DNA from 2 places in the Nocardioides yefusunii genome. Region 1 is predicted to be linked to the other one. Evidence: predicted binding sites of a transcription regulator. Region 1 holds the regulator's gene; the other holds the start of a gene.
What was found. Region 1 encodes HrcA, which represses chaperone genes, less so after heat shock. Its sites were predicted from a motif close to TTGGCACTCGNNNNNNNCGAGTGCCAA; they were not measured.

Region 1 (14,674 bases):
GAGAAGCTCCAGCTCAACGACGCCGCCCTCACCTACGAGCCGGAGACCTCCGGCGCACTCGGCTTCGGTTTCCGTTGCGGCTTCCTCGGCCTGCTGCACATGGAGATCACCCGCGACCGCCTGGAGCGTGAGTTCAACCTCGACCTCATCTCGACCGCACCCAACGTGGTCTACGAGGTCGTCATGGAGGACACCTCCCGCGTCGAGGTGACCAACCCGAGCGAGTTCCCCGAGGGCAAGATCCACGAGATCCTCGAGCCGGTCGTGCGAGCGACGATCCTGTCGCCGTCCGACTACATCGGCACGATCATGGAGCTGTGCCAGACCAAGCGCGGCAACCTGCTCGGCATGGACTACCTCTCCGAGGACCGCGTCGAGATGCGTTACACCCTGCCCATGGGTGAGATCGTCTTCGACTTCTTCGACCAGCTGAAGTCGCGCACCAAGGGCTACGCCTCCCTCGACTACGAGCGCAAGGGCGAGCAGGCGGCCGACCTGGTCAAGGTCGACATCCTGCTCCAGGGCGAGCCGGTCGACGCGTTCAGCGCGATCGTGCACCGCGACTCCGCCTACGGCTACGGCGTCCAGATGGTCGCCAAGCTCAAGGAGCTCATCCCGCGCCAGCAGTTCGAGGTGCCGATCCAGGCGGCCATCGGTGCCCGCGTGATCGCCCGCGAGAACATCCGCGCGATCCGCAAGGACGTCCTCGCCAAGTGCTACGGCGGCGACATCAGCCGTAAGCGCAAGCTGCTCGAGAAGCAGAAGGAGGGCAAGAAGCGCATGAAGATGGTCGGACGCGTGGAGGTCCCCCAAGAGGCCTTCGTGGCTGCTCTGGCCACCGGTGGTGGCGGCGCGACCGCTGGAGCCGAGACCAAGAAGTGAGCCCTGTGGCGGTCCTCTGACCTGCCGCGAGCGTGAAGCCCTTCCCTTCGGGGAGGGGCTTCGTGCATTTCGAGGTGCGGTCCTGCGCACGTACCCAGTCTGGGGGAGTGGTCCGGCCAAATGCGTCAAGCGTTTGGAATGGCCTGTTGCTCGTCGCCGGAGTGATCTAGGTTACGTCGCAAGCAAACAGCTCAGGACGCGGAGGGCGTTTTGACGCAAGTGCAGGGGAGACACATGCAGCAGCCGATCACGTTCGACACCAGTTTCCTGGAGACGATGCACCCGAACGTCGCGGTGCAGTTCTGGGACCGCGTGGCCAAGACACCGCAACGAGAGGCGTTCCGGTACGTCACCAAGGCGGAGACCTGGGAGTCGGTCACCTGGGCCCAGTCCGGAGACTCGGTCGCCAAGATCGCCGGTGGTCTGCTCGCTCTGGGCCTCCAGCCCGAGATGCGTGTCGGTCTGGCCTCCAGCACCCGCTACGAGTGGATCCTCGCCGACATGGCCGTGATGGCCGCGGCGGGCGCCACCACCACCGTCTACCCGACCACCCACGAGGAGGACACGGCCTACATCCTGGCCGACTCCGAGTGTCGGGTCGTTTTCGCCGAGGACGACGAGCAGGTCAAGAAGCTCGTCAACCGCAAGGCCGAACTGCCCTACGTCGCCAAGGTCGTCACCTTCGAGGGGACCGCCGACGGCGACTGGATCATCACCCTGGACGAGCTCGTTGCTCTCGGACAGGCCTACCTCGATGCCAACCCCGGCGTCCTGGAGCGCATCGCCTCGGAGATCGCTCCCGACCAGCTCGCGACTCTCGTCTACACCTCCGGCACGACCGGGCGTCCCAAGGGCGTGCGCCTCGTGCACCGCTCCTGGGTCTACGAGGGTTCCGCGATCGCGTCGCTCGGCATCCTCAGCGAGGACGACCTGCAGTTCCTGTGGTTGCCGATGGCCCACGTCTTCGGCAAGGTCCTGCTCTCCACCCAGATGGCCTGCGGCTTCGCCACCGCGATCGACGGCCGCGTCGACAAGATCGTCGACAACCTCGCCGTCGTCCAGCCGACCTTCATGGGGGCGGCCCCCCGCATCTTCGAGAAGGCCTACAGCCGGATCATCACGATGCAGGAGGCGGAGGGTGGCCTCAAGGAGAAGATCTTCACCAAGGCCTTCGCCGTCGGCCGCGAGGTGGAGGCACTCAAGGAGGCCGGCAAGCCGATCCCCGGTGGCCTGGGCTTCCAGCACAAGCTCTTCGACAAGCTCGTCTACTCCAAGATCCGGGCCCGTTTCGGTGGCCGGGTGCGGTTCTTCATCTCCGGTGCCGCCGCGCTCAACAGCGACATCGCCCAGTTCTTCAACGTCGCAGGCATCCAGATCCTCGAGGGCTACGGCCTCACCGAGGTCTCCGCGGGTGCGTTCGTGAACCACCCCGACCACAACAAGTTCGGCACCGTCGGGTTCCCGTTCCCCGGCACCGAGGTCAAGCTCGGTCCCGGGGACGAGGTGCTCGTGCGTGGTCCCGGCGTCATGGAGGGGTACCACAACCTCCCCGAGGCCACGGCGAAGGAACTCGACGCCGAAGGCTGGTTCCACACCGGAGACAAGGGCTCGCTCGACGAGCTGGGCCGTCTCTCCATCACCGGTCGCATCAAGGAGCTCTTCAAGACCTCAGGCGGCAAGTACGTCGCCCCGCCGGCGATCGAGGCGAAGTTCAAGGCCGTGTGTCCCTACGCCAGCCAGTTCATGGTCTTCGGTGCGGAGCGCAACTACTGCGTCGCACTGGTCACCCTCGACCCGGACGCCATCGCGGGCTGGGCCCAGGAGAACGGTCACGCCGGCAAGTCCTACACCGAGCTCGTCAACCTCCCGGAGGTCCAGCGACTCATCGACGGTCACGTCCAGGAGACCAACGCGGCGCTCAACCGCTGGGAGACCGTGAAGAAGTGGCGCATGCTCGACCACGACCTGACGATCGAGTCCGGTGAACTCACCCCCTCGATGAAGGTCAAGCGCAACGTCGTCGAGAACAACTACTCCGACATCATCGAAGCGATGTACGCCGAGAACTGATCCTCGCCGCACCCGCGAGGCCACGAGGGCGTCGTCCTGACCAGCACCGGTCAGGGCGGCGCCCTTCGCGGTTCTCCGGTGCTGTCCGGCCTGTGATGGACTGGAGTCGTGCCTTCAGCCCTGCCCGACGGCGAGCCCGTCCCCACCGACGGATCGCTGCCCGCCCACGCCCTCGACGGTGCTGACACCCGACCCCTGGGCGTCTACCTGCACGTCCCGTTCTGCACGGTGCGCTGTGGGTACTGCGACTTCAACACCTACACCGCCCCCGAGCTCGGTGACGTCACCGGGGCTTCGATCGCGACCTACGCCGACGCCGCTGTGGCTGAGGTCGACCTGGCCCGCCGGGTTCTGGCCGCCGACACCCGCCAGGTGGAGACCATCTTCTTCGGTGGTGGAACGCCGACGCTGCTGCCGGCCGCCGACCTGGTGAAGATGCTGCACGCCGTGCGTGACCGCTTCGGTCTGGCCGACGGCGTCGAGGTGACCACCGAGGCTAACCCTGACTCCGTGACCCCGGCGTCGTTGGCCGCGCTGCGCGAGGGCGGCTTCACCCGCCTCTCCTTCGGCATGCAGTCCGCCGTCCCGCACGTGCTGGCCACCCTGGATCGCACCCACAACCCTGACCGCGTCCCCCAGGCGGTGGCCTGGGCGCGTGAGGCCGGTTTCGACCAGGTCAGCCTCGACCTGATCTACGGCACCCCCGGCGAGAGCCACGACGACTGGAAGAAGTCGCTCGACGTCGCTCTGGAGAGCGAGCCCGACCACGTCTCGGCCTACGCCCTGATCGTGGAGAACGGCACCGCCCTGGCACGCCGGATCCGCCGCGGCGAGATCCAGATGCCCGACGACGACGACCTCGCCGACAAGTACCTGATCGCCGAGGAACGGCTCACGGCCGCCGGTCTGAACTGGTACGAGGTCTCGAACTGGTCCCGTGACGAAGCGTCCGAGTGCCGTCACAACGTCCTGTACTGGACGGGTGCGGACTGGTGGGGCGTCGGGCCGGGGGCGCACTCCCACGTCGGCGGCACCCGGTTCTGGAACGTCAAGCATCCCGCCGCCTACGGCAAGCGTCTCGCCGAGGGAGTCACCCCGGCCGCCGGCCGCGAGGTCCTGGAGACGGGCGACCAGTACGTCGAGCGGGTCCTGCTCGAAGTCCGACTGGCCCGCGGCATCGCGCTGTCCGACCTCGACGCCTACGGCCGGTCGCGGGTCGCCCAGCTCACCGCCGACGGACTCGTCCAGGTGGCCGGCGACGAGGGCGCCCAGCGCATGGTGCTCACCCTGCGCGGACGCCTGCTCGCCGACGCCGTGGTCCGCGACCTGCTCGAGGACTGAGCCCCGGCGCCGTCAGGAACCCGGCATTGTCAGGAACCCGGTGCAGTCACGAAGTCGATCAGTTCCTCGACCCGTCCCAGCAGGGCCGGGTCGAGGTCCTGGAAGCCACGCACGCCACCCAGGATGTGCTTCCAGGCCCGGGCGATGTCGGCCTGGTCACGGTGCGGCCAGCCCAGCTGCTGGCAGGTGCCCTTCTTCCAGTCGATGGTGCGCGGCACCTTCGGCCACTCGGCGAACCCAAGACGCTGCGGCTTCACGGCCTGCCAGATGTCGATGAACGGGTGGCCCACGATCAGGACGTCCTTGCCGACGTCGGAACGCATGATGTTGTGTGCGATCCGGGACTCCTTGGAGCCCTTGACCAGGTGGTCCACCAGGACACCCACGCGTCGTCCGGGGCCCGGCTTGAAGTCACGTAGGTGGTCGGCGAGGTCGTCGACACCACCGAGGTACTCCACGACGACACCCTCGATCCGGAGGTCGTCGCCCCAGACCTTCTCGATCAGCTCGGCGTCGTGGCGACCCTCGACGTAGATCCGGGACTGTCGCGCCACGCGCGCCTTGGCGTCGTGCACGGCGATCGAACCCGACGCGGTCCGGGTCGCCTTCTCGGGTGCCTTGACCTGCACCGGGGGAGTGAGGATCACCGGCTTGCCCTCCAGCATGAAGCCGGGGCCCATCGGGAAGACCTTCCGCTTCATGCGGCGGTCCTCCAGCGTGATGGTGCGCAGGTCGCGGTCGATGCCGACGATCTCGCCGCACCAGTCGCTGGTGACCTCCTCGATCACCAGGCCGAGTTCGGCGGGACGTTCGGTGGCGCGTCCGTTCTTGGGGGCACGCCAGTCGCCGGCGAGCACGTCATTTCCGTAGCGGGAGGTGGGGGAAGACACGGGACAACGCTAGGGGGTGACGGCGACGGCTCTGAGCGCGACTCGCCTGCAACGCCGGGATCGGGACCCTGCTCTCCCGCTCACGCCAGCGGCAGGCGCCGCGCAGGCCCGAACGCCGTCGCAGGCAGGTGGGCGTACCCCCGACGCACCGCCTCGACGAGGTGTTCACGCGGCCACGGCCACTGCGCCGCGTCAAGTGCGTCGTCGACGCTGACGCCTGAGGACGCCAGCCCGCGCACGGTGTCCGCGACCCGGTGCACGTCGTCGGCCTGGGCCTCGACGAAGGCGCGGTCCACGACGTCGCCGTGCCCGGGCACCACGACGGTGCCCGGACGCAACAGCCCCAGGAGCGAGTCGACGGTGCCGGGCCACGCCAGCGGATGGGAGTCGTCGCCGTAGCAGGGTGGCCCGGACTCCTCGACCAGGTCACCCGCCACGAGCAGGTCGGCGTCCGGGACGTGCACCACGGCGTCGCCAGCGGTGTGCCCGGCGCCCAGGTGCAGCACCTCGACCACGCGGTCGCCGAGGTCGAGGACCCGCGCGGACGAGAACGTCTCGGTCGGTACCCGGAGGATGGTGGCAGCGACGTCGTCGTGGTGGCCGTCGGAGTCAGGATGTCCGGGCTCGGAGAGAGTGCGGCGCATCGCTTCACCGTCCCGGGCCAGTTCGGCGGCAGCCGCCTCGTGGGCCACGAGCACCGCGTCGGGCCAGGTGTGGAGGAGTTCGTCGTTGCCGAACGTGTGGTCGAAGTGCCAGTGCGTGTTGAGCACCGTGTGCACGCCCGATGCTCCGGCGAGCGGTCGCAGGGTCTCGACCAGGGCGCGGGCCGCAGCGGCGGAGCCGAGTGAGTCGACGACGACGAGTCCGGCGGCGCTGCCCACGACGGTGACGTTGACGTCCAGCCATGGGTGACGCACCACCCACACCCGGTCGGCGACCTCGCGCAGTGCGCCGCGTCGTGGCTCGTCAGCAGGGGTGGGGGCAGAGGGGTTGGACGTCACGGAGTGAGCGTAGTGGTGGGTCCGGACGCTAGACTGGCACTCGTCCGTGTGGAGTGCCAGAGGTTGAGGCCAGTGGCGCGCCCCGGACCAGACGCCGGGCCCGACCCGGTCATCCAGTGCAGGACGTACGACGAGGAGAGCACCATGGTGGACGACCGCAAGCTCGCCGTGCTCCGGGCGATCGTGGAGGACTACGTCGCCACCGAGGAGCCCGTCGGGTCCAAGGCGCTGGTGGAGCGTCACGGCCTCGGGGTCTCCCCGGCCACCGTGCGCAACGACATGGCGGTGCTGGAGGACGAGGGCTACATCCACCAGCCCCACACCAGCGCCGGACGTGTGCCCACCGACAAGGGCTACCGACTCTTCGTGGACCGCCTCGCCACGCTCAAGCCGATGTCGAGCGCCGAGAAGCGCGCGATCTCGTCGTTCCTCGACGGCGCGATCGACCTCGACGACGTCGTGCAGCGTTCGGTCCGCACCTTGTCGCAACTGACCCACCAGGTCGCAGTGGTCCAGTACCCGACGCTGTCACGCTCCACGGTGCGCCACGTCGAGTTCGTGGCACTGGCCCCGACCAAGGCCCTGATGGTGCTGATCCTCTCCAGCGGGCGCGTCGAGCAGCGGCTCGTCGACGTTCCCGGGGGAGACCTGCTGACCTCGGGCCTGGACGATCGGCTCCTCGCTGACCTGCGCACCCGGGTGAACCGGGTCGCCGCCGGCCAGCGCATCTCCGACGCCACCACGGCCCTGCGTGCGCTCGTCGACGAGGTCGTCCCCGCCGACGCGCCCGTCTACGGCGTCGTCGCCGAGGCGCTCGTGGAGGCGATGAGCGACCACCGCCGTGACCAGCGCGTCGCCGTCTCCGGCACCGCCCAGCTGGCGCGGTACGGCGACGACTTCGACCGCTCGGTGCGGCCGCTGCTCGAGGCGCTCGAGGAGCAGGTGGTGATGCTCAAGCTGCTCGGCGAGGCCAGCGCCGACGGTGCCCTCACCGTCACCATCGGTCAGGAGGGTCCCTACAGCGAGCTCTCCGCGACCAGCGTCGTCGCCTCCGGGTACGGCCCCCAGGAAGCGATGGCCAGCCTCGGCGTCGTCGGGCCCACCCGCATGGACTACCCCAGCACGATGGCCTCGGTGCACGCCGTGGCCCGCTACCTCTCCCGGGTGCTCGGCGACGTGTGAGGCCCCCGGCCCCACCACCGCGTCACCCCTGACCCCCTTTCCGACCAGTCACACACGCACGACAAGGACTCACGTGAGCCAGGATCTGTACGAACTCCTCGGTGTCGACCGCGACGCGGACGCCGACGCCATCAAGAAGGCGTACCGCCGTCTCGCCCGGAAGTACCACCCGGACGTGAACCCCGACCCGGAGGCACAGGAGAAGTTCAAGGAGGTCTCGACCGCCTACGAGGTGCTGTCCGACCCCCAGAAGCGCTCCCACTACGACCGCGGCGGCGACCCGTTCGGTGGCCAGGGCGGCTTCGGCGGCCAAGGCGGCAACTTCTCCTTCACCGACATCATGGACGCCTTCTTCGGCGGCCAAGGTGGTGCCGGCGGTGGCCGCGGTCCCCGTCCGCGCACCCGCCGTGGGCAGGACGCCCTGATCGCGATCCAGGTCGAGCTCGCCGAGGCCGCCTTCGGTGTGACCCGCGAGATCAAGGTCGACACCGCGGTGCTGTGCGACTCCTGCCACGGCGCCGGGACCGCCCCCAACACCCAGCCGGTCACCTGTGAGACCTGCCGCGGCGCCGGTGAGGTCGCCCAGGTGCAGCGCTCGTTCCTCGGCGAGATGCGCACTCTGCGTGCCTGCCCGGCCTGCCAGGGCCACGGCTCGATCATCCCCGACCCGTGCCGGGAGTGCGCCGGTGACGGTCGCGTCCGTTCCCAGCGCACCCTCAAGGTCCGCATCCCCGCCGGTGTCGACGACGGCACCCGTGTCCAGCTCTCCGAGCAGGGCGAGGTCGGTCCCGGTGGCGGCCCCTCGGGCGATCTGTACGTCGAGATCCGGGTCGCGGAGCACGAGACGTTCGTCCGCAACGGCAACGACCTGCACTGCACCCTCTCGGTCCCGATGACTGCTGCCGCGCTCGGCACCACCGTCACCCTCGACCTGCTCGAGGCCGAGGTGAAGCTCGAGGAGGGCGACGAGGAGCTCGTCGCCACCCACGAGTTCGAGATCAAGGCCGGCACCCAGTCCGGCACCGAGTTCACGGTGCGCGGCAAGGGTGTTCCCGGCCTGCGCGGCGGCCGCGGCGACCTCGTGGTCACCGTGGTCGTCGAGACCCCGACCAAGCTCTCGGGTCGCGAGGAGGAACTGCTGCGCGAGCTCGCCGCCCTGCGTGGCGAGGAGAGCGTGAGCGGCAAGATGCGCGACTCCTCCAAGTCCGCCTTCGGACGCCTGCGCGACGCCTTCCGGGGACACTGAGATGAGCCTCCCGGTCCACGTCGTCGACGACCTCACCGGCGCCGTCGTCGGCGGTGAGGTCGAGGTGCGCGGCGACGAGGCGCACCACGCCGTCCAGGTCCGTCGGATGACGGCCGGTGAACGCGTCGTCCTCACCGACGGTCGGGGCACCGCCGTCACCGGACCGGTGGCCAGCACCGGCAAGAAGGTCTTCACCGTGAGCGTCGAGGAGCGCGAGGTGCACGAGCACCCCGAGCCTCGTTTCACCGTCGTCCAGGCCCTGCCCAAGGGGGAACGCGGTGAGCTCGCCGTCGAGGTGCTCACTGAGGTCGGTGTCGACACCGTCGTGCCGTGGGCCGCGTCCCGTTCGGTCGCGGTGTGGCGTGGTGAGCGTGCGGTGAAGTCGCACGCCAAGTGGTCCAACGCCGCGCGCGAGGCGGCCAAGCAGTCGCGCCGCGTCTGGCACCCCGAGGTGACGCCGATGGCGTCGACCGAAGAGGTCCTGCGTCTCGTCGCCGAGGCTGACGTGGCGCTGGTGCTCCACGAGGAGGCCACCGAACCTCTGGCCGCGGTCCCGGTGCCCGCCACCGGACGGATCCTGCTCGTCGTCGGCCCCGAGGGCGGTGTCGCCCCCGACGAGGTGACCGCCCTGCGTGAGGCTGGTGCGCACGTGGTCCGTCTGGGCAGCGAGGTCCTGCGGACCTCGACCGCCGGCGTCGTGGCGGTCGGCGCCCTGTTGGCGCGTTCGCCCCGCTGGGGAGCCTGAGCGTCCAGGGGCTCCGAACGCCGTCGTGAGACACACGCAGGGTCCGACCGGTCACCGGTCGGGCCCTGCGTCGTCGTGCGCCGCTGTCGCTCAGCGCACCGTGAACGCCTTGCTGTCCTCGGTGGGGCCGAAGCCCTCCTCGCCCTCGCCCGTCTCGCCGTTCGCGGCGACGAAGACGTACTGGCCCGGCTCGAGGGAGGAGACGTCGACGGAGGTCTCGAAGGGGTAGAGCTTGTCCATCCAGCCCTCGGCGGTGGCGCTGCCGTTCAGCACGACCTCACCGTCGGCCTCGATCCGCCACTGGACGGTGGCCTCGTCGGCGTTCGCGACGCCGGCCACGGCCAGGGTTCCGCGCGCGGTGCTCGCGCCCTGCGCGGGAGTGGTGAGGTTGACCCCGGCGAGGACGTCGAGCGGGTCGGCCGCGGTGACGGGCTCGGAGACGTCGACACCGAACAGGGTCGCGGGACCGGAGGGGCGCTCGAACCGGACCGGGAGGCGGTCCCCAGCCACGGCCTGGAGAGTGTGGACGAGCTGCTGGATCGCGAGCTCGGCCTCGTCGGTCTCCATCCCGTCGGGGGCCTGGGTGAAGGCGTCTGCCTTCAGGGTGACGGTGATCGTGCCGTCGCCGGTGGCGACGGAGTCGAGCGCCATTCCGGGCCACAGGGTGCGGTAGTCGGGGTCGAGGGCGCCGCCGCCGTCGACCAGGCGGGCGGCCTCGGTCAGGGCATCGCCGGTGACGTTGCGGAACTCACGGAACAGGCGGGGCCCGGCCGGGGTGCTGCCGACGAAGTACACCGCCACGGCGCGGGGCGCGGCGGACGTGTTGCCGGCGTCGTCGCCCGTGGAGGGAGTGCTGGGAGTGGCTGCGTCCTCCGGTGCCTCGTCGGTGGGGGCCGGCGTGGTGGTGGCACCGGCGTGCGGGGTGCTGCCCGTGGGCTCGGGCTCGTCGGTGCCGCACGCGGTCAGACCGAGAGCCAGGGTCGCGGCGAGCGCCAGAGTGGTGGCACGGCGGGGAAGAAGCAGCGCGTTCATGTGACGAGAGTAGTCCAGAGGTGCCTGTGGGAGGGGTCGCCGAGGACCCGAAAGAAGCGTCGACGCGGCCCGAGACAGTGTTCGCGAGCCTGCGTAGGGTGTGCCCATGACCGAAGCACCGACGGGCCAGCCCCAGGCTGACTGCCTCTTCTGCAAGATCGTGGCCGGCGAGATCCCGGCCACCGTGGTGGCCGAGACCGCGACCACGCTCGCCTTCCGTGACGTCTCCCCACAGGCCCCCACCCATGTCCTCGTGGTGCCGCGCAGCCACCACGAGAACGCCGCCGCGGTGGCCGAGGCCGAGCCCGGCGTCGTCGCCGACCTCTTCACCACCGCTCGCGCGGTGGCCGAGGCCGAGGGCCTGGGTGGCGACTACCGCACCGTCTTCAACACCGGTGCCGGAGCCGGTCAGACCGTCTTCCACGCCCACCTGCACGTCCTCGGCGGACGCCCCCTCAACTGGCCCCCCGGCTGAACCCACGCCCGCGCCACGCCTGATCGAATGGGGTCGGGACCGGGCCCTCGCTACGATGGGGGTTCGGTTCCTCCCAAGGAAGGTCGCCCGTCCGGGCAGGCATGAGCGAGAGTCCCCTCAGCAGCAAGCACGTCGTGGTGATCCCTCCCGACGTCGACATGGTCCGGGTCCTGGGGCCCGGCGACGAGTACCTGGGCATCATCGAAGGTGCGTTCACCTGCGACGTCCACGTGCGCGGCAACCGGATCACCCTGCGCGGTGACTACCGCGAGGTCGACCTGGCCGACCAGTTGATCGCCCAGCTCGTCGAGATGGTTCGTCGCGGACAGGTGCTCACCAACGACGGCGTCGAGCAGTCGATCATGCTGCTGCGTCGCAAGCAGGAACGTCCCGTCGACGTGCTGGGGATGAACATCCTCACCAACCGCGGTCGCACGATCCGCCCCAAGACGCTCAACCAGAAGAAGTACGTCGACGCGATCGACGACAACACCATCACGTTCGGCATCGGCCCCGCCGGTACCGGCAAGACGTACCTCGCGATGGCCAAGGCCGTCCAGGCACTCAACGCCAAGAAGGTCAGCCGGATCATCCTGACCCGTCCCGCAGTCGAGGCGGGCGAGCGTCTGGGCTACCTGCCCGGCACACTGACCGAGAAGATCGACCCCTACCTGCGCCCGCTCTACGACGCGTTGCACGAGATGGTCGACCCCGAAGCGATCCCGAAGATGATGGAGACCGGTGTCGTCGAGGTGGCACCGCTGGCCTACATGCGTGGCCGCACCCTCAACGACGCGTTCATCATTCTTGACGAGGCCCAGAACACCTCGCCGGAGCAGATGAAGATGTTCCTGACCCGTCTGGGATTCGGATCCACGATCGTGGTCACCGGCGACATCACCCAGGTCGACCTCCCCGGCGGCGTCCGCTCAGGACTCAAGGTCATCGAGGAGATCCTTGACGGCGTCAAGGACATCTCCTTCCACCGCCTCACCTCCCACGACGTCGTCCGGCACGCGCTGGTCGGCAAGATCGTGGCCGCCTACGACCAGTTCGACGCCGCGAAGGAGGTCGAGCGACTCCGCGTCCAGGAGCACCGTGAGGCCCGCGCGGCGAAGTCCGACGCCGCGTCCAAGGACGCCGCCGGCACCTCCAGCCAGAACCCCCGTCCCGCCAAGGAGCGCTGACGCATGAGCATCGAGATCCTCAACGAGTCCGAGCAGCAGCTCGACGTCATCGAGCTGGCCCGACTGGCCCGCTTCGTCATGGACGCCATGCGCGTCCACCCCCAGGCCGAGCTCTGCATCAAGGCCGTCGACGAGGCGACCATCGCCGAGCTGAACGAGAACTGGATGGAGAAGGAGGGCCCCACCGACGTGCTGGCCTTCCCGATGGACGAGCTCCGTCCCGGCCTGGTCGACCAGGAGCCCGAGGAGGGCGTCCTGGGCGACCTCGTCCTGTGCCCCACGATCGCCGAGACCCAGGGTGAGACCGCTGGTCACGGCTACTGGGCCGAGGTCGAGCTCCTCACCACCCACGGCATCCTGCACCTGCTGGGCTACGACCACTACGAGCCCGAGGAGCACAAGGAGATGTTCGGTCTCCAGGACCAGCTCCTCGCCAAGTGGCGTGCGCTCCCGGCTGCCGACAAGGAAGCCATCGCCGGCCCCGACGTCGTCGACGACGAGCCCGTCGAGGGCGGTCAGGCGTGAGCGACGTGACCCCCCTCTCCGCCGAGGACAAGAAGCTCGTCACCCTGGCCCGCGCCACCCGCGCCCGGGTCGGTGCCGCCGAGGGCGCTGCCGTGCGTGACACCGACGGCCGCACCTACGCCGCCGCATCGGTGGACCTCGACTCCCTCAAGGTCTCCGCGCTGCAGGTCTGCGTCGCGATGGCGTTCGCGTCCGGTTCCGCCGGCCTCGAGGCGGCCGTGCGTCTCTCGGAGACTGCGGAGGTCACCGGCGCCGACGTGGCCGCGCTGGTCGAGTTCGGCGGCGACTCCGTCATCCTGCACGTGGGCGACCCCAAGGGTGCCGTCTCCTCCAGCAGCGTCGCGGCGGTCTGATCCCGGACACCGTACGAGTCGTCGACCCGGTCACCGCACTGCGGTGGCCGGGTCGTTCGCGTTGCGGGAACACACCAATTCGAGACCTCGACGCCCTCGACCGTTGCCGCTGATCGTCCTACGGTCGAAGGGTGAGCCAGACGGAAGCGTCACCCATCAGCCACGACCGCCAGGAAGCCCACCGTCTTCACGAGGCGGCCGTGGACCGGCTGCGTGCGTCCTACGCCGCGATCGCTGCGGGGGAGCCGGTACGGCTCGCCAAACGCACCACCAACCTGTTCCGACCCCGTGACCGAGCGGTGCGCGGGCTCGACGTCTCCGGCCTCGACGGTGTGATCGAGGTCGACCCGGTCACCCGCACCGCACTCGTCCAGGGGATGTGCACCTACGAGACGCTCACCGAGGCCACGCTGCACCACGGGCTGATGCCGCTGGTGGTGCCGCAACTGCGCACGATCACCATCGGCGGAGCCGTCACCGGTCTGGGGATCGAGTCCACCAGCCTGCGCAACGGCCTCCCACACGAATCGGTGCTGGAGATGGACGTCCTCACCGGCGACGGCCGTCTGGTCACGTGCTACCCCGGGGACGAGCTGTTCGACGCCTTCCCCAACTCCTACGGTTCGCTCGGCTACGTCGTGCGGCTCCTGATCGATCTGGAGCCGATCGGTGACCTGGTGGGCCTGCGTCACCTCCGGTTCCGCTCGTCGGCCGACTGGGTCCGTGCGGTGGCGGAGATCTCCCGCACCGGAGCCCACGCCGGGCTGCGGGTCGACGCCGTCGACGGAGTGGCCTTCGCCCCCGACGACCTGCGCCTGAGCCTGGCCACCTTCGACGTCGAGGTGGAGGGCCACGACTGGCACGGACAGCACGAACCGTCCGACTTCACCGGTGACGAGATCTACTTCCACTCCGTGCGGGACCGGCTCACCGACCTCGTCACCGCCGAGCAGTACCTGTGGCGCTGGGACACCGACTGGTTCTGGTGCTCGGGAGCCTTCGGCCTCCACGACCCCAAGATCCGTCGAATGTGGCCGCGGCGGTGGCGCCGCTCCGACGTGTACCAGCGCCTCGTCGGCCTCGACCACCGATTCGGCGTGATCCGACGTCTCGACGCGCGTGCCGGACGCCCCCAGCGTGAACGCGTGGTCCAGGACGTCGAGGTGCCGATCGAACGGACCGGGGAGTTCCTCGACTGGTTCGACGCCGAGGTGGGCATGCGTCCGCTGTGGCTGTGCCCGCTCCGGTTGCGTGGGGAGCACACCTGGCCGCTCTACCCCCTCGAGGCAGGGCGGACCTATGTGAACCTCGGTTTCTGGGGGACGGTGCAGGTGGGGCCCGACGCCCCGCACGCCCCCCGCAACCGCGCCGTCGAGGCGAAGGTCGCGGAGTTGGGAGGGCACAAGTCGCTCTACTCCGAGGCCTTCTACGACCGTGCCACCTTCGACCGTCTCTACGGCGGGGCCCATCTTGCTGCGGTGAAGCAACGCTTCGATCCCGAACACCGACTGACCGACGCCTACGACAAGGTGGTGAGGCGACGATGAGCGCCTTCTTCCGTACCGCTGACCCGCACGGATCGTCCGGAGGAGGCTCCGGCGGAGGAGCCCGGGACGAGGGCGGCACCAGCGACGTCGCGGGCACTCTGGCCAGCCTCTTCCGGGACGGGATGCCGGTGCGGCTCACGGCCTGGGACGGCAGCAGCGCCGGCCCTGCCGACAGCCTGCTGGGCCTGCACCTACGCT
Region 2 (14,674 bases), 1.5 Mb from region 1:
CGCGATCTCCTTGCGCGGCTCGACGAACTCGGCGCCGCCTGAGGTCAGTCCTCGCGGACGTCCACCACGGCTGCGTTGCCGCGGGAGTCGACCTTGACCTCGGCGACGCCACCGTTGCGCAGTCCCTGCTCCAATGAGCGGGCGCGGTCCTGGGAGACGAAGAACGACTCGATGCCGCACCGGGCCCGCCAACCGTCGGAGACGCAGGCCAGGTACGGGCCGGCGTCGGGTGCGGCCGTGAGCCAGCGGCCGGGCTCCAGCACGTCGCTGCCCTCCGCCTCCGGCAGCAGTTCGACGTAGACGTCGCCGTTGGGGGTCTCGAAGGTCTGCTCGTCTCCGGACTCGTCCCAGTCCGCCTGCAGGCCGGGGTAGGAGAGCGTCACGTAGGCGCCGCGGAACGGGTCGATCGGGTCGATCGGCTGGGTGCGCAGCAGATGGGTCTCACCCGTCGCGCGGGCCGAGAGCTGGGGCGCGACCGCCACGGCGACCAACGCGAGCTGGGCCACGACGAGGCCGGTCAGCACGACCGGACGGGGGACGGCGGACAGCCGGTTGCGTGCGGTGCTCATGCCTTGCTCCCGGTGGCGAGCGGGGTGGCGAGTGGGGTGGTGAGTTCGTCGGCCAGTTCGGTCGCCAGACGGCGGCGCGTGCGGTCGAAGCCGAAACCGGTGCCCAGCAGGACGATGCCGAGGGCCACGAAGAGCCAGGCGCCGGTGATGATCTCGCCGAAGACAGCGAAGCTCTGGAACGTCGTGAAGACGACGAGCCCCGCCGTGGCGAGCGTGGTCAACGCACTGGAGTCACGCAGGGTGCCGGAGACGGCCAGCGCGATCGCGAGAGCGACGTAGACCAGGACGCCGACCGCGGCATGGGCCACGTCGCCGGCCCCGATCCGCGAGGTGTCGTCCGCGGCGATCCACGCCGCCATCAGCAGGGCGATGGTGGCGGAGGCAGCGACCACCAATGTTTCGACGGCGTCGAGCCGGTCGCCGCGCCACAGCCCTGAGCCGACGGCGCCGACCGAGATCACGAGCAGCGTCACGTTCCAGGTGCCCCAGGAGAGCTCGAGACCCTCCGACATCGGCAGGCACCCGATGAAGAGCGCGACCAGTGCCAGGGCCGCGCCCACGGTGCGCCACGGCCGGGCGAAGTCGCTCCAGCCGCCGCGGTGCACGGCGGCCAGTGCCACCATCGCGGTGCCGGTGAGGCCGAACGTCCAGATGAAGTCGCCGAAGGTCGATTCCGCGGCGACGCCTTGCCACACACTCCACGCGGCGGTGCCGGCCAGGCCGACGAGCAGCGGACCCCGGGCACGGGTGACGTAGGCGTGCAGCAGTGCGGCTGCACCCCAGGCGCCGAGCAGGCTCGGTTCGTACGCGGGCACCTGCAGGCTCTGGGCGGCTTGGAAGACCACGGCTCCGATCGCGAAGGCGGCGAGCGTCCGGCCGGCTCCCACGACGACGCGTGAGGTGCCGCGCTGGTGGAGTACCTCGGACCCGAGGAGGAAGAACAGCCACAGGGCCGTCACGACGCCGAACCTCAGGCCGGGGGAGAGGTCCTCCAGGTTGCTGGCGACCAACCAGATCAGCCCGACGCCGAAGAAGGCGGCACCGAGACCGAGCAGGAGACGTCCGAGCGAGAAGCCGCGACTGGGGCTGTAGCGGGCGAGGACGACCTCCATCTGTGCCGACGTGACGAGGCCTTCGGCCTGCCAGGCCAGGGACTCCTCCCGCAGCCAGACCAAGCGGTCGCGAGGCGCCGTGCGAACGGGTGCGGGCAGCCCGGGCGGGGCGGCGTCGGGGGAGGCCGACGAGACGGTCGAGCCCGTGGGTGGCATGGTCATACGGCCATCGTGGTGCAGACCGGTGCGGGCCGTCATGAGTTCGGGTACTCATCGCGGCATCGGCATCGGCATCGGCATGACGTCGTGCATGCCCTGTGGTCGCGGATCGAGCCGGTCCAGACGTGCGTCAGGCCATTTCACTGATTTCGGGGACCGCGGTGCTAAGGCGTTCCTAGACTCCCCGGAGCAGCGCGCGGCGGCTCAAGGTCGCAGGGAGGGGAGCCCGAGCGTGCACGAGGCACTCGGAGGTCCCAAGACATGCGACGACTGACGGCGCGGAGACGCGCACGCGGCGAGAACGGCGTGGCCGCTGTCGAGTTCGCGTTGATCCTGCCGATCTTCCTGATGCTGCTCTTCGGCATCATCGACTTCGGTTACATGATCAACCGGGCTTCGGTGATCAACAACGCTGCGCGAGACGCGGTGCGCGTCGCCACCTTTGAGGGCGCCACTGAGACGCAGGTGCTCAACACCGCACGCCAGTCCCTGGACGGCATGAGGGGGGCGAACCCCACGTTGGGTTGCCGCCCCGGCCCCCGCAACCGCGAACCCGTCTGTGTCTTCAACAGCCGCAAGACCGACGACGAGGTCTTCGTCAGGGTGTCCTACACCCACGAGTTCATCAGCCCGATCTCGATCTTCTTCCCCGGTGGGATCAGGCTCGATCGCACGTCCGAGATGAGGGTCGAATGAAGTCCGTACTGAACGCTGCCCGACGCAGACTCGCCACTCGCGGCGAGGACGAGCGGGGCGCCTACGCGATTCTCGTCTCGTTCGTTCTGCTGGTGGTCCTGGCGTGCGCCGCGATCGCCGTGGACATCTCTCTGCAGGTCGAGTCCAAGCAACGTCTCAAGGACACGATGGACGCGGTGGCGCAGTCGGCGGTGTTCGAACTGGACAACGGTAGAGCCGCAGTGGAAACGCGCGTCCGCACCACCGCTGCACGCCTGGACCCTGACGCAGCACCTGTCGTCGACACCTGGTGCGTGGTCGCCGCGACCGACACGACGCCGCCGGCCCCTGACCGCCGTCAGATTCCCAGCACCTGCAACCCCGGCAAGGGTGAGCCCTACACGGCCGCGCGCTACCCGGGGCAGGTCTGTGACGAGTCGCTCTGCTTCATCCCGTGCGACACCACGATCGCCAAGGCCAAGTGCAACACCGTGCGCGTGTCGGACGAGAAGGTCGTGCCGTTCAAGTTCGCTCCCGCGATCGGGTACGACGAGGGGCGCACCGGTGAGGTCGTCTCCATCGCCTGCCGTGGCACCTGCGGCAACGAGGTCTACCGCCCGATGGACATCGTGATCATGGCTGACCGCACCGTCTCGATGGAGCCCGAGGACGTCACCGAGATGACGTCGGGAATCCGTTCTTCGCTCGAGATCATGAATCCGGCACTGCAGTACGTGGCGCTCGGGACCATCCACAAGAGCGAGACGCGCGCCTACACGAAGAACGGTGTGCCCTGTGCGACGGCGCCCGCGGGCGTCAAGCAAGGGCGGTACCTGAACTCCGGGAACACGACCAAGACCCACCGGAAGTCGGACGTGAACTACGGCGAGACGGTCTACGTCCCGAAGACCAGCAACACCTCGGGCACGCACTACTTCACCAACTCCTCCGACGCGGACAAGTGGGACGGCACGAAGCCCCGTCTGGTGAAGTCGGACGGCAAGGCGACGCAGGGTTCCTGGGTTCCCGTCGGTTTCAGCAACGGCTTCCTCGCTGACCCTTCCACCGGCGCCATCAACGCCAACGACCCGTTGGTCAAGGGAATGGACTGCATGGTCCGGGCCGAGGGGCAGTCCAACAACGGCACGCATCTCGCTGCTGCGCTCAAGGGTGCCGCGCGGTACCTGCTCTACGACGGCAACGCTTCGCTGCGTGCCCTGCCGGACCGCGGTGAGGACCTGACGCCGCAGAAGGTCATCATCTTCGAGACCGACGGTGAGCCCTCCGAACACACGCTCGACGCCGAGCATCGGCTCTCGACGACGTACTCCGGGATCAACAGCCCCGGCGACTTCGGAGGCTCGTCGACCGAGACGGGATGCACCAACCTGGAGAAGATCGCCACCGAGGCCAAGAATGCTGGCATCCGGATCATCTCGATCGCCTACGGCAAGGCCAACACGGCCGAGTGCAAGAAGAACTCCCCGGTGCGCAACACCTTGGCCAAGATCGCTTCGCCCGACGCGGACGGCAAGGCGGCGACGGCCAGCGACTGTTCCAAGGAGGCGGAGCGGATCGCGGAGAACGCCGACGGTGACGACTTCTACTGCGCCGCCACCGGTGAAGAGCTCAAGGACACCTTCCGATCCGCTCTCACGTCCCTGAGCAAGTCCGTCAAACTCCTGCGCATGCCCTCCTGAGCGCATCGCCCGAGTCCGAGACGAACCTCGCTGACGCCACCCCGGAACACTCCGGGGTGGCGTTTGCACTCGTTGGGGGCGAGTGCTAAACATGGCATTGGCACTCTCCCTGTGAGAGTGACAACAGCACTGGTGGTGTTGAGGCCGCAGGCGCAGGCGGGAATGGTCCGTCGACGCCACGGTCGTCCGTCGCGGGCAACACACCGGGGCCACCATCCCGACTCCCGAAAAGGACTCGCAGGAGCTATGCCGAAGCTGATTGCTTTCAACGAGGAGGCCCGTCGCGGCCTCGAGCGTGGAATGAACACCCTCGCCGACGCCGTCAAGGTGACCCTCGGTCCCAAGGGCCGCAACGTCGTCCTGGAGAAGAAGTGGGGCGCCCCCACGATCACCAACGACGGCGTCTCCATCGCCAAGGAGATCGAGCTCGAGGACCCGTACGAGAAGATCGGTGCCGAGCTCGTCAAGGAGGTCGCCAAGAAGACCGACGACGTCGCGGGTGACGGCACCACCACCGCAACCGTCCTGGCTCAGGCCATGGTTCGCGAGGGTCTCCGCAACGTCGCTGCCGGCGCCAACCCGATGGGTCTGAAGCGCGGCATCGAGGCTGCAGTCGCCTCCGTCTCCACCCAGCTCCTGGCCATGGCCAAGGACGTGGAGACCCGCGAGCAGATCGCCGCCACCGCCACCATCTCCGCCGGTGGCGACACCACCGTCGGTGACGCCATCGCCGAGGCGATGGACAAGGTCGGCAAGGAAGGCGTCATCACCGTCGAGGAGTCGAACACCTTCGGCATCGACCTCGAGCTCACCGAGGGCATGCGCTTCGACAAGGGCTACATCTCGGCCTACTTCGTCACTGACACCGAGCGCATGGAGACGGTCCTCGAGGACCCCTACATCCTCATCGCGAACTCGAAGATCTCGAACGTCAAGGACCTCCTCCCGATCCTCGAGAAGGTCATGCAGTCCGGCAAGCCGCTGCTGATCCTCGCCGAGGACGTCGAGGGCGAGGCCCTGTCGACCCTGGTCGTCAACAAGATCCGTGGCACCTTCAAGTCGGCCGCCGTCAAGGCTCCCGGCTTCGGTGACCGCCGCAAGGCCATGCTCCAGGACATCGCCATCCTCACCGGTGGTCAGGTCATCTCCGAGGAGGTCGGCCTCAAGCTGGAGACCGCTGGTCTCGAGCTGCTCGGCACCGCCCGCAAGGTCGTCATCACCAAGGACGAGACCACCATCGTCGAGGGCTCGGGGGACCAGGCTCAGATCGAGGGTCGCGTCAACCAGATCCGCGCCGAGATCGAGAAGTCGGACTCCGACTACGACCGCGAGAAGCTCCAGGAGCGCCTCGCCAAGCTCGCCGGTGGCGTCGCCGTCATCAAGGTCGGCGCAGCCACCGAGGTCGAGCTCAAGGAGCGCAAGCACCGCATCGAGGACGCCGTTCGCAACGCGAAGGCTGCCGTCGAAGAGGGCATCGTCGCCGGTGGTGGCGTCGCTCTCGTCCAGGCCGCCGCTGTCGCCTTCGACGACCTCGGTCTCGTCGGCGACGAGGCCACCGGTGCCAACATCGTCCGCGTCGCCACCGAGGCTCCGCTCAAGCAGATCGCGATCAACGCTGGTCTCGAGGGTGGCGTCGTCGCGGAGAAGGTGCGCAACCTTCCCTCCGGCGAGGGCCTCAACGCGGCCACCGGCGAGTACGTCGACATGATCGCCTCCGGCATCATCGACCCCGCCAAGGTGACCCGCTCGGCTCTGCAGAACGCTGCCTCCATCGCGGCTCTGTTCCTCACCACCGAGGCCGTTGTCGCCGACAAGCCGGAGAAGGCTGCCGCTGGCGGCGACCCGACCGGTGGCATGGGCGGCATGGACTTCTGATCCTGACGCCTGCGTCAGCATCACCCGCACCAGCGCGACCCCGTCGTTCCCTCGCGGAGCGGCGGGGTCGCTGCGTTCGACCGGTGCCTCGCTAGATTCGGGGCCATGACGAACGACCTGTTCCGCGCCAACCTCCGTACCCGAAGGTCCACGCCACTCGCTTGGCAGAGACGGTCTTCACCGGCCTCGGGACGGCCCTGATCGCTCCCGCGCAGCTCAATGCTGCGGTGCGTCGAGGACTGCACGGCGCGACGGCGCTCGCCGGTGCCGCAGGTACTGCTCTCGTCGTCTCCCAGCAGGAAGGGCAGAGGTCTCGCGCTGTCCCTGCCGGCGTCGCCGCCGGGGCCGTGCTGCTCGGCGTCAGCGTGGTCGGGGTGAAACTCGACGCGAGCCTCGAGCAGTGGTTGAGGCGCCGCGGCGTGAAGCGTCCGCGTGTCTGGATGGGGGCGGTGGCCGGAGCGGTGACGCTGGTGAGTGCATGGGCGGGTGACTTCTCGCCTGAAGTGACGGAATCCGAAATCCGGGAAGGTGCCGAGGGCAGCGGCGACGGCGGTAACGAGAGTGCGTCGGCCTAGAAGACGTTGCGGGCCCGGAACTGCACCGAGATCCGCGGCCCGGCCTGGGCCTGTTTGGGCACTGCGTGCTCCCAGGTGCGCTGGCACGACCCGCCCATGACGACGAGATCCCCGTGGCCGAGTGTGAGGCTCAACGAGCCGCCCACGCCGTCGGCAGGTACGACCCCCTCGCGCGGACGCAGCGCAAGGCGTCGTGGATCGCCCAGGGAGACGATCGCGATCATCGTGTCGTGGGTGCGCCCGCGTCCGACCGTGTCCCCGTGCCACGCCACGGAGTCCTGGCCGTCACGGTAGAAGCAACACCCGGCCGTCACGAACGGTTCGCCGAGCTCGGGCAGGTAGTGCTCGTTCAGGGCCGACATCGCCTCGGTCAACGCGGGATGAGGCAGCGTCGCACCGATCCCGTAGGTGTGGAGCAATCGCGGGACGTGGACGAGGCGCTCGTACATCTGGCGTCGTTCGGCATGCCACGGGACCTCCTCCGCCATCGTGGCGAAGACCCCGTCGGGATCGCCCAGCCAGCCGCGCTGGACGTCGACCCAGGCGGCGCTCTGGTGCTCGGTGCCGGACGAGAGCCACGTCCGATCGGGGCGCAGTGGCGCCGGAGTGGTCGCGTCGGAGGCGAAGAGCGTCGACTGGAAGTGCATGCGAGCGACGCTATCGAACGCATGTTCGAATCTGCAAGGCTCTCCGTTCTGGCCGTGACGGGCTCGGAAGACCGCTCCGGGCCTTGACGCGGCGCGGTAGCGTGGCGCCGACGTCGACTCCTGGGGAGGGGGGACATGACGGGCACTTCTGCTCACGCGCCGACGCCGGCTCGAGGTGTCGTGCTGCCGACGACGCCCCCTGCGGCCCGTATCCGGGACCTCCGCAAGAGCTACGGCAAGGGGGCTGCGCGGGTCGACGCGCTCGCCGGGGTCAGCCTCGACATCGAGGAGGGTGAGTTCACGGCCGTCATGGGTCCCAGCGGTTCGGGGAAGTCGACGCTGATGCACTGCTGCGCCGCCCTCGACCACGCCGACTCCGGGGAGGTCTGGATCGGGAACTCCGAGATCATGCGGCTCGGCGACGACGCCCTGACCCGGATGCGACGCGACGAGATCGGGTTCGTCTTCCAGTCCTTCAACCTCGTGCCCACACTCACGGCCGAGGAGAACATCCTGCTCCCGCTCTCGATCGCGGGCCGCAAGCCCGATCGTCGGTGGTTCGGGAAGGTGATCCGCACCGTCGGGCTCGAGGACCGTCTCGGGCACAAGCCCAACCAGCTCTCCGGTGGCCAGCAGCAGCGGGTCGCCGTCGCGCGGGCGCTCGTGAGCCGTCCGACGATCGTCTTCGCCGACGAACCCACCGGCAACCTCGACTCCCGCTCGGGAGCGGAGGTCCTGGGACTGCTGCGCCGCAGCGTCGACGACCACGGACAGACCGTCGTCATGGTCACCCACGACGCCGCGGCGGCGGCCTGGACCGACCGAGTCGTCTTCCTGGCTGACGGACGGGTGGTCGAGGAGATCCGCCGACCCACCCGTGAACGCGTGCTCCAGGTGATGACGGCGATGACCGACCTCGTCGGTTCCGATCCCGCCACGGACGGCTGAGCATGTTCCGGGCGGCGCTGCGCAGCCTGCTCGGTCGCAAGGTGCGGTTGCTCATGAGCACCTTCGCGATCGTCCTCGGCGTGGGTTTCGTCGCCGGGACGTTGGTCTTCACCGACACCCTCAACCGCAGCTTCACCGCACTGTTCGCCTCGACGGTCGGCGACGTGGTCGTCGAACCGGACCTCACTGCGCATGCGAACGAGAAACGCAACGCCGCGGCGGCCCGCAAGGACCGGACCCTGCCCGGGTCGCTGGTCCGTGACCTCGAACGGGTCGAGGGCGCAGCGCGTGCCGACGGGAACGTGCTGGATGCCGCCTACGTGGTCGACGTCAACGGCAAGGTGATGGGCGGACTCGGCACGGCGCTGGCCAGCAACTGGACCGGGGCGCCGGCCGGGCACGGCCTCACCGGGCTGGAGATCGTGACCGGCCGGGCTCCCGAGACGCCGGACGAGGTCGTCCTCGACGCTGCCACCGTGCGTCGGTCCGGGCACGTCGTCGGCGATGAGGTCACCGTCGTCACCAGCGGCGACGACGGTGTCCTGCGGCCCGAGCTGGTGGGCGTGGCCGACTTCGCCGAGGGCGGCTCGTTCAGCGGCGCGACCTGGCTGGCCATGACCACCGACGCCACCCAGGATCTCTTCCTCTCCGGCAAGAACCGCTTCACCAGCATCTGGGTCACTGCCGCTCCCGGTGTGACCCAGAGCCAGTTGCGTGACCGGGTGGCCGCGGTCGTCGGCGACGACGTCCGGGTCCGGACCGGCGACGAGGTCGCGGACGAGTCGGCCACCCAACTGCTCACCGCGGTCTCGTTCCTCACCACGTTCCTGCTGGTCTTCGCCGGGATCTCGCTGGTGGTGGGCGCGTTCCTGATCGTCAACACGTTCTCGATCCTCGTGGCGCAACGCAGCCGCGAGCTGGCGCTGCTGCGGGCGCTGGGTGCCTCACGACGCCAGGTCACCGCCTCGGTGATGCTGGAGGCGGTGGTGCTCGGGATTCTCGGGTCCACGTTCGGTGTACTGCTGGGCATCGCCACCGCAGCCGCGATCCGTGCCCTGTTCAGCACCTTCGGACTCGACCTCTCGGGTCAGCCCCTGGTGCTCGGCGCACGTACGTTCGTGGCCTCCTACGCTGTCGGAGTGGCGGTCACGGTGGCGGCTGCTTGGTTCCCGGCCCGACGATCGGCCCGGATCGCGCCGGTGCAGGCGATGCGCGACGACGTCGCGATGCCGGAGACGTCCCTGCGCCGCCGGTTCGGTCTGGGCCTGGGGTTGGTCGCCTTCGGCGTGCTGGCCTGGGTGGGGCAGGGAGTCCTGCCGCACCCCGGATGGTGGGTGGGGGCCGGTGCGCTGGCGATCCTGTTGGGTGTCGCCTCGGCACTGCCGGTGCTGTGCCGTCCCTTCCTCGCGCTCGCTGCGGGGCTCTTCGCGGCCCTTGCCCAGACACCGGGACGCCTGGCGGGCCAGAACGCGTTGCGCAACCCTCGTCGTACCTCCGCGACCGCTGCCGCCCTCATGATCGGGCTGGCGTTGGCCGGCACCATGTCGATCGTGGGGGAGTCGGCGCGGGCCAGCGTCGACAAGGCACTCGCGGACTCGTTCACCGGCGACTACGTCGTCCAGGACGCGGTGGGGCAACCGTTCGCGCCGTCGGTGAAGCGTGCGCTCGCGAAGGTCGACGGGGTCACCGAGGTGGCTGCGCAACGCTGGACGCTGGCGCAGGTCGGGACGTTGCCGCAGCTCCTCGTCGCGGTCGACCCCGATGACCTCACCGGTCTGTTCGCCGTCGACCGGGTCGCGGGGGAAGTGACCCGGCTGCGCCGCGACGAGGTGATGGTGTCGCAGGGAGAGTCCGCGCGCACCGGTCTCGGCGTGGGAGACACCTGGACGGCGGAGGTGGATGGCAAGCCCGTCTCGTTGGACGTGGTGGGCGTCTTCGCCGACACCCCGGTGCTCAAGGGCGAAGTGGTCACCGGGTTCGACTCGCTGGCCGGGATGGGGTTGCCGCGGCGGGACAACTTCGTCGTGGTGGCCGCAGGCTCTCCCGGGCTGCTGGTCGAACGCGGCATCCGTGACGCGGTGGCTGATCTGCCCACCGTGAACGTCTCTGACCAGGCCTCCTATGCGGCGGAGCAGCGCCGCCCGATCGACCAGATGGTGACGATGGTCTTCGCGCTGCTCGGTCTGGCGCTGGTGATCGCGGTGCTGGGGATCGTCAACACTCTCGTGCTGTCGGTGATGGAGCGGACCAAGGAGATCGGCCTGCTCCGGGCGGTGGGGCTGTCCCGGAGCCAGACCCGCCGGATGGTGACACTGGAGTCGGTCGCGATCGCCGCATTGGGGGCCGCGACGGGGCTGGTGCTGGGCGTCGTCTTCGGCGTCGTCCTCATGGGCTCTCTCCGGGACCAGGGGCTGGACGTGGTCCGGGTGCCGTGGGGACAGTTGGCCGTCTTCGGCGCGGTGGCGCTGGTGGTGGGCGTGCTCGCTGCGGTGGCACCGGCCCGACGAGCCGCCAAGCTCGACGTCCTCGCAGCGATCTCCGCCACCTGAGGTTCGGCACGCCGTGGCGTGCGCTGATTCTTCCGTCCGCGGATTTGTTCCCAATCTGGGTACGGACACGATGTATCGCTAATAGCCTCAGCGGCGTGGGGCAGACGACGGAGACTCGTGAGTTGAAGCACGTGGTGGTGCGCGAGCACGTCCGCGAACTACTACGTGGAGCGGCACCGGGCACCCCGGCGCCGTCCGAACGGGAGCTCGTCTCCCAGTTCGGGGTGGCGCGGATGACTGTGCGGCAGGCACTCGACGCGCTCGTCGTCGACGGCCTCCTGGAACGCGTCCCGGGACGTGGCACGTTCGTGGCCCCGCCGCGGGCGAGGATGATCCAGGTCTCCTCGTTCTCCGAGGGGCTGGCCCGTCGCGGTCTGATGGCACAGTCCCAGACCCTGCTGGCCCGCTACGAGCAGGCTGGCCCGGGTGTGGCCCGTGCGCTCGAGATCGAGCCCGGCATGACCGTCGTGCACTGGAAGCGTCTGCGTCGTGCAGGTGGTCAGGTGATCGGTCTCCAGGACGTCTACCTCGACGAGACGTTGTTCCCCGGATTCCTGGACCGCCCGCTTCCGGACAGCTTCTACGAGTCGCTCACGGCGCGGGGCATGCGTCCCACGTGGGCCGAGGACTCCCTCAACGCCGAACTGCCCACCCCCGAGGAGCAGGCGCTCCTGGAGATGGAGGCCGGTCAGCCGGTGCAGCGCGTCTCGCGTCGGGCCCTGTGGAACGACAAGGTCGTCGAGGTCTCCCGTTCGGCCTACCGCTCGGACCGGCACACCCTCTACCTGCAGCTGGGCGACTTCACCTGAGCCGCCCCGCCTGACGTGCCGCGCCTGACTGACCGTGCCGGGGATCAGAGGTCCCCGGCGTCGACGATCCGGTAGGCGTACCCCTGTTCGGCCAGGAACCGCTGCCGGTTGGCAGCGAACTCCGCGTCGACGGTGTCGCGGGCGACCAGCGTGTAGAAGTGGGCGGTCTTCCCCTCCGCCTTCGGACGCAGCAGGCGACCCAGACGCTGGGCCTCCTCCTGACGTGAACCGAACGAGCCCGACACCTGGATCGCGACCTCGGCCGAGGGCAGGTCGATGGAGAAGTTGGCCACCTTGCTCACCACCAGCAGCGAGATCTCGCCACTGCGGAACGCGTCGAAGAGTCGCTGACGTTCCTTCACCGACGTCTCGCCCTTGATCACGGGTGCGTCGAGCGCGGCGGCGATCTCGTCGAGCTGGTCGATGTACTGACCGATCACCAACGTCGGCTGCTCGGGGTGGGCCTGGACCAGCCGACGCACGACGTCGAGCTTGCGCGGGGAGCAGGCCGCGAGACGGTACTTCTCCTCCGGTTCGGCGGTGGCGTAGACGAGCCGTTCGGCGTCGGTGAGGGAGACCCGCACCTCGACGCAGTCGGCCGGAGCGATCCAGCCCTGTGCCTCGATGTCCTTCCACGGGGCGTCGTACCGCTTGGGTCCGATCAGGGAGAAGACGTCGCCCTCACGGCCGTCCTCACGCACCAAGGTGGCGGTCAGGCCGATCCGGCGTCGGGCCTGGAGGTCGGCGGTCATCCGGAAGATCGGGGCCGGGAGCAGGTGCACCTCGTCGTAGACGATGAGGCCCCAGTCGCGGGCGTCGAGGAGTTCGAGGTGCGGGAAGACGCCCTTGCGACGCATCGTCAGCACCTGGTAGGTCGCGATCGTGACCGGACGGATCTCCTTGACGGCACCGGAGTACTCGCCGATCTCGTCCTCGGTCAGGGTGGTGCGGCGCAGCAGTTCGTCCTTCCACTGCCTCGCGGAGACGGTGTTGGTGACCAGGATCAGCGTGGTCGCGCGGGCCTGTGCCATCGAGGCGGCCCCCACGATCGTCTTCCCGGCGCCACAGGGGAGGACGACGACGCCCGAACCGCCGTGCCAGAACGCCTCGGCGGCGTCACGCTGGTAGTCCCGTAACTCCCAGCCGTCCTCGACGAGGTCGATCGGGTGCGCCTCACCGTCGACGTAGCCCGCCCAGTCCTCGGCAGGCCAACCCAGCTTGAGCAGCGCCTGCTTGAGGTTGCCACGCTCGGAGGGGTGCACGGCCACGGAGTCGTCATCGATCCGTTCACCGAGCATGCCCTTGACCTTCTTGGCGCGCAGCACCTCCTCCAGCACGGGCCGGTCGGTGCTGGTCATGACGAGGCCGTGGACGGGGTGCTTCTCCAACCGCAGGCGCCCGTAGCGGTCCATCGTGTCGGCGACGTCGACGAGCAGCGAGTGCGGCACCGCGTAGCGCGAGTACGTCAGGAGGGTGTCGATCACCTGTTCGGCGTCGACACCGGCAGCGCGGGCGTTCCACAGGCCCAGCGGGGTGAGCCGGTAGGTGTGGATGTGCTCGGGCGAGCGTTCGAGTTCGGCGAACGGGGCGATCGCCCGGCGGCACTCCCCGGCGCGTTCGTGGTCGATCTCCAGCAGGAGGGTCTTGTCGGACTGCACGATCAGGGGGCCGTCGTTCACGCCGCGATCCTACGCAGGGGCAGGTGCGCGGCTCGTCGGTTCGGCCACGTGGCGCCTCCCGCTTGGTGAAAACTGTACGAGTGACCGCACGACGACGTTCTCTGCGCCGGGCCTCCGGCAGACCCACGTTGAAGGAGCGCCTGACGTGGGACCGGGTCCCCGTCGTGGCGTGGCTGGCCTGGAGTGCAGGATGGTTGGTCGCTGCCGTGATGGTCCTGGGACATGTGCCCGACGAGATCCAGCGCGCGCGGACGGCCGGCGGTGAACGTCTCTGCTCCGAGGTCGCTGCACCGTGTCTGGTCGAGGCAGAGGTCCCGACGTACCTGGACGAGGACGACGTCTACGAGTCGGGCTACAAGGGAAGCAGTGGCCGCTACTACGACCTCTGGGCGCTCACCGACCCCGAGGGCGTCACGCACACCGTCGAGGAGGACGAGGACTCCTCGGACCGCCACGGGCAAGAGTGGGAGCGTGACGTGCGCTGGTACCAGTACCCCGACGGGAGGTGGTCACTGGAGCACGTGCTCGACGAGGACGGTTCCTGGCGCCAGCTGAGCATCGCAGGCGGAATGGCGCTCAACGGCACGGCCGCGATCGTGCTCTTCGCCGTCCGCGGCGCCGTCGGCCTGACGCGCACCCTGCCCGGGTTCCTGCGGGTGGCGATCCCGGCCCTGGGACGTCGTCAGGCGTGGTGGGGATGGAAGGACTTCGGTGTCGACCTGCCGCGGATCGACCGCTACGCGTTGCTCTGGATCTTCACGCTGGGGAGTGCTGCCTGCCTGGGCATGGCGGCGCCCTGGTGGGTCGTGTGGGGGTTGGCCGCGATCGTGTACTGCCTCGGTCGGGTGATGAGTGACGCGTTGGACGAGAGCTCGCAGTGAACGGTCAGCCACGAGGCGTTCGTGGGAGGTGAGGAGTCGCGATCAGCGTCCTCTCCCCAGAGGGTGATTCCCCTGCCCGGGGGATGACCCAGGTCGGGGAGTGACGCCACGATCGAGCCATGGACCTTCTCGGGGACGTGGTGCGGATCCCGCGACAGCGGTGGTCGGCGGAACAGGGCGGCCCTGACGACGCCTCACACCCGCGGGTTCCTCGCGCCGGAGAAGCGGGCACAGGACTGGGCCGGCGCCCGGGGCGAGGGTGGGTACCGCGTCGCCGGTGCCTCGTCGCGTCGTGGTTGCTCGTCGTCGCTTCCCTGTGGGCGATCCACGCGGCCGTCGACGCCTGGGGATCGATGCGGGCCTGGGACGCGTCCCTGACGTGCTCAGCCACCGACTCCTCGTGTCTCGCCCAGCACGACGTCACCGCTCAGGCAGCGCGTGCCCGGGTCGACGTCACCGACCACGTCGCCCGGATCGTCCTGCAGCCCACCGCGGG

Region 2: the regulator HrcA is predicted to act here: its motif matches at 4,313-4,339, upstream of groL (chaperonin GroEL).

The regions. Positions count from the first base shown of each region.
Region 1 covers NZ_CP034929.1:1,184,848-1,199,521, forward strand. The annotation lists gene lepA (translation elongation factor 4) at 1-882, shown strand, start outside; gene EOV43_RS05310 (AMP-dependent synthetase/ligase) at 1,117-2,952, shown strand; gene hemW (radical SAM family heme chaperone HemW) at 3,061-4,293, shown strand; gene EOV43_RS05320 (DUF3097 domain-containing protein) at 4,323-5,183, opposite strand; gene EOV43_RS05325 (MBL fold metallo-hydrolase) at 5,264-6,184, opposite strand; gene hrcA (heat-inducible transcriptional repressor HrcA) at 6,329-7,366, shown strand; gene dnaJ (molecular chaperone DnaJ) at 7,440-8,612, shown strand; gene EOV43_RS05340 (16S rRNA (uracil(1498)-N(3))-methyltransferase) at 8,614-9,357, shown strand; gene EOV43_RS05345 (Gmad2 immunoglobulin-like domain-containing protein) at 9,448-10,389, opposite strand; gene EOV43_RS05350 (histidine triad nucleotide-binding protein) at 10,496-10,864, shown strand; gene EOV43_RS05355 (PhoH family protein) at 10,966-12,051, shown strand; gene ybeY (rRNA maturation RNase YbeY) at 12,055-12,576, shown strand; gene EOV43_RS05365 (cytidine/deoxycytidylate deaminase family protein) at 12,573-12,929, shown strand; gene EOV43_RS05370 (FAD-binding oxidoreductase) at 13,061-14,476, shown strand; gene EOV43_RS05375 (SAM-dependent methyltransferase) at 14,473-14,674, shown strand, end outside.
Region 2 covers NZ_CP034929.1:2,704,047-2,718,720, reverse strand. The annotation lists gene otsB (trehalose-phosphatase) at 1-42, shown strand, start outside; gene EOV43_RS12415 (GDYXXLXY domain-containing protein) at 45-569, opposite strand; gene EOV43_RS12410 (DUF2157 domain-containing protein) at 566-1,843, opposite strand; gene EOV43_RS12405 (TadE family protein) at 2,102-2,536, shown strand; gene EOV43_RS12400 (Tad domain-containing protein) at 2,533-4,215, shown strand; gene groL (chaperonin GroEL) at 4,462-6,090, shown strand; gene EOV43_RS12390 (hypothetical protein) at 6,252-6,665, shown strand; gene EOV43_RS12385 (alpha-ketoglutarate-dependent dioxygenase AlkB) at 6,662-7,312, opposite strand; gene EOV43_RS12380 (ABC transporter ATP-binding protein) at 7,448-8,260, shown strand; gene EOV43_RS12375 (ABC transporter permease) at 8,314-10,809, shown strand; gene EOV43_RS12370 (GntR family transcriptional regulator) at 10,905-11,618, shown strand; gene EOV43_RS12365 (DNA repair helicase XPB) at 11,663-13,297, opposite strand; gene EOV43_RS12360 (hypothetical protein) at 13,378-14,178, shown strand; gene EOV43_RS12355 (hypothetical protein) at 14,298-14,674, shown strand, end outside.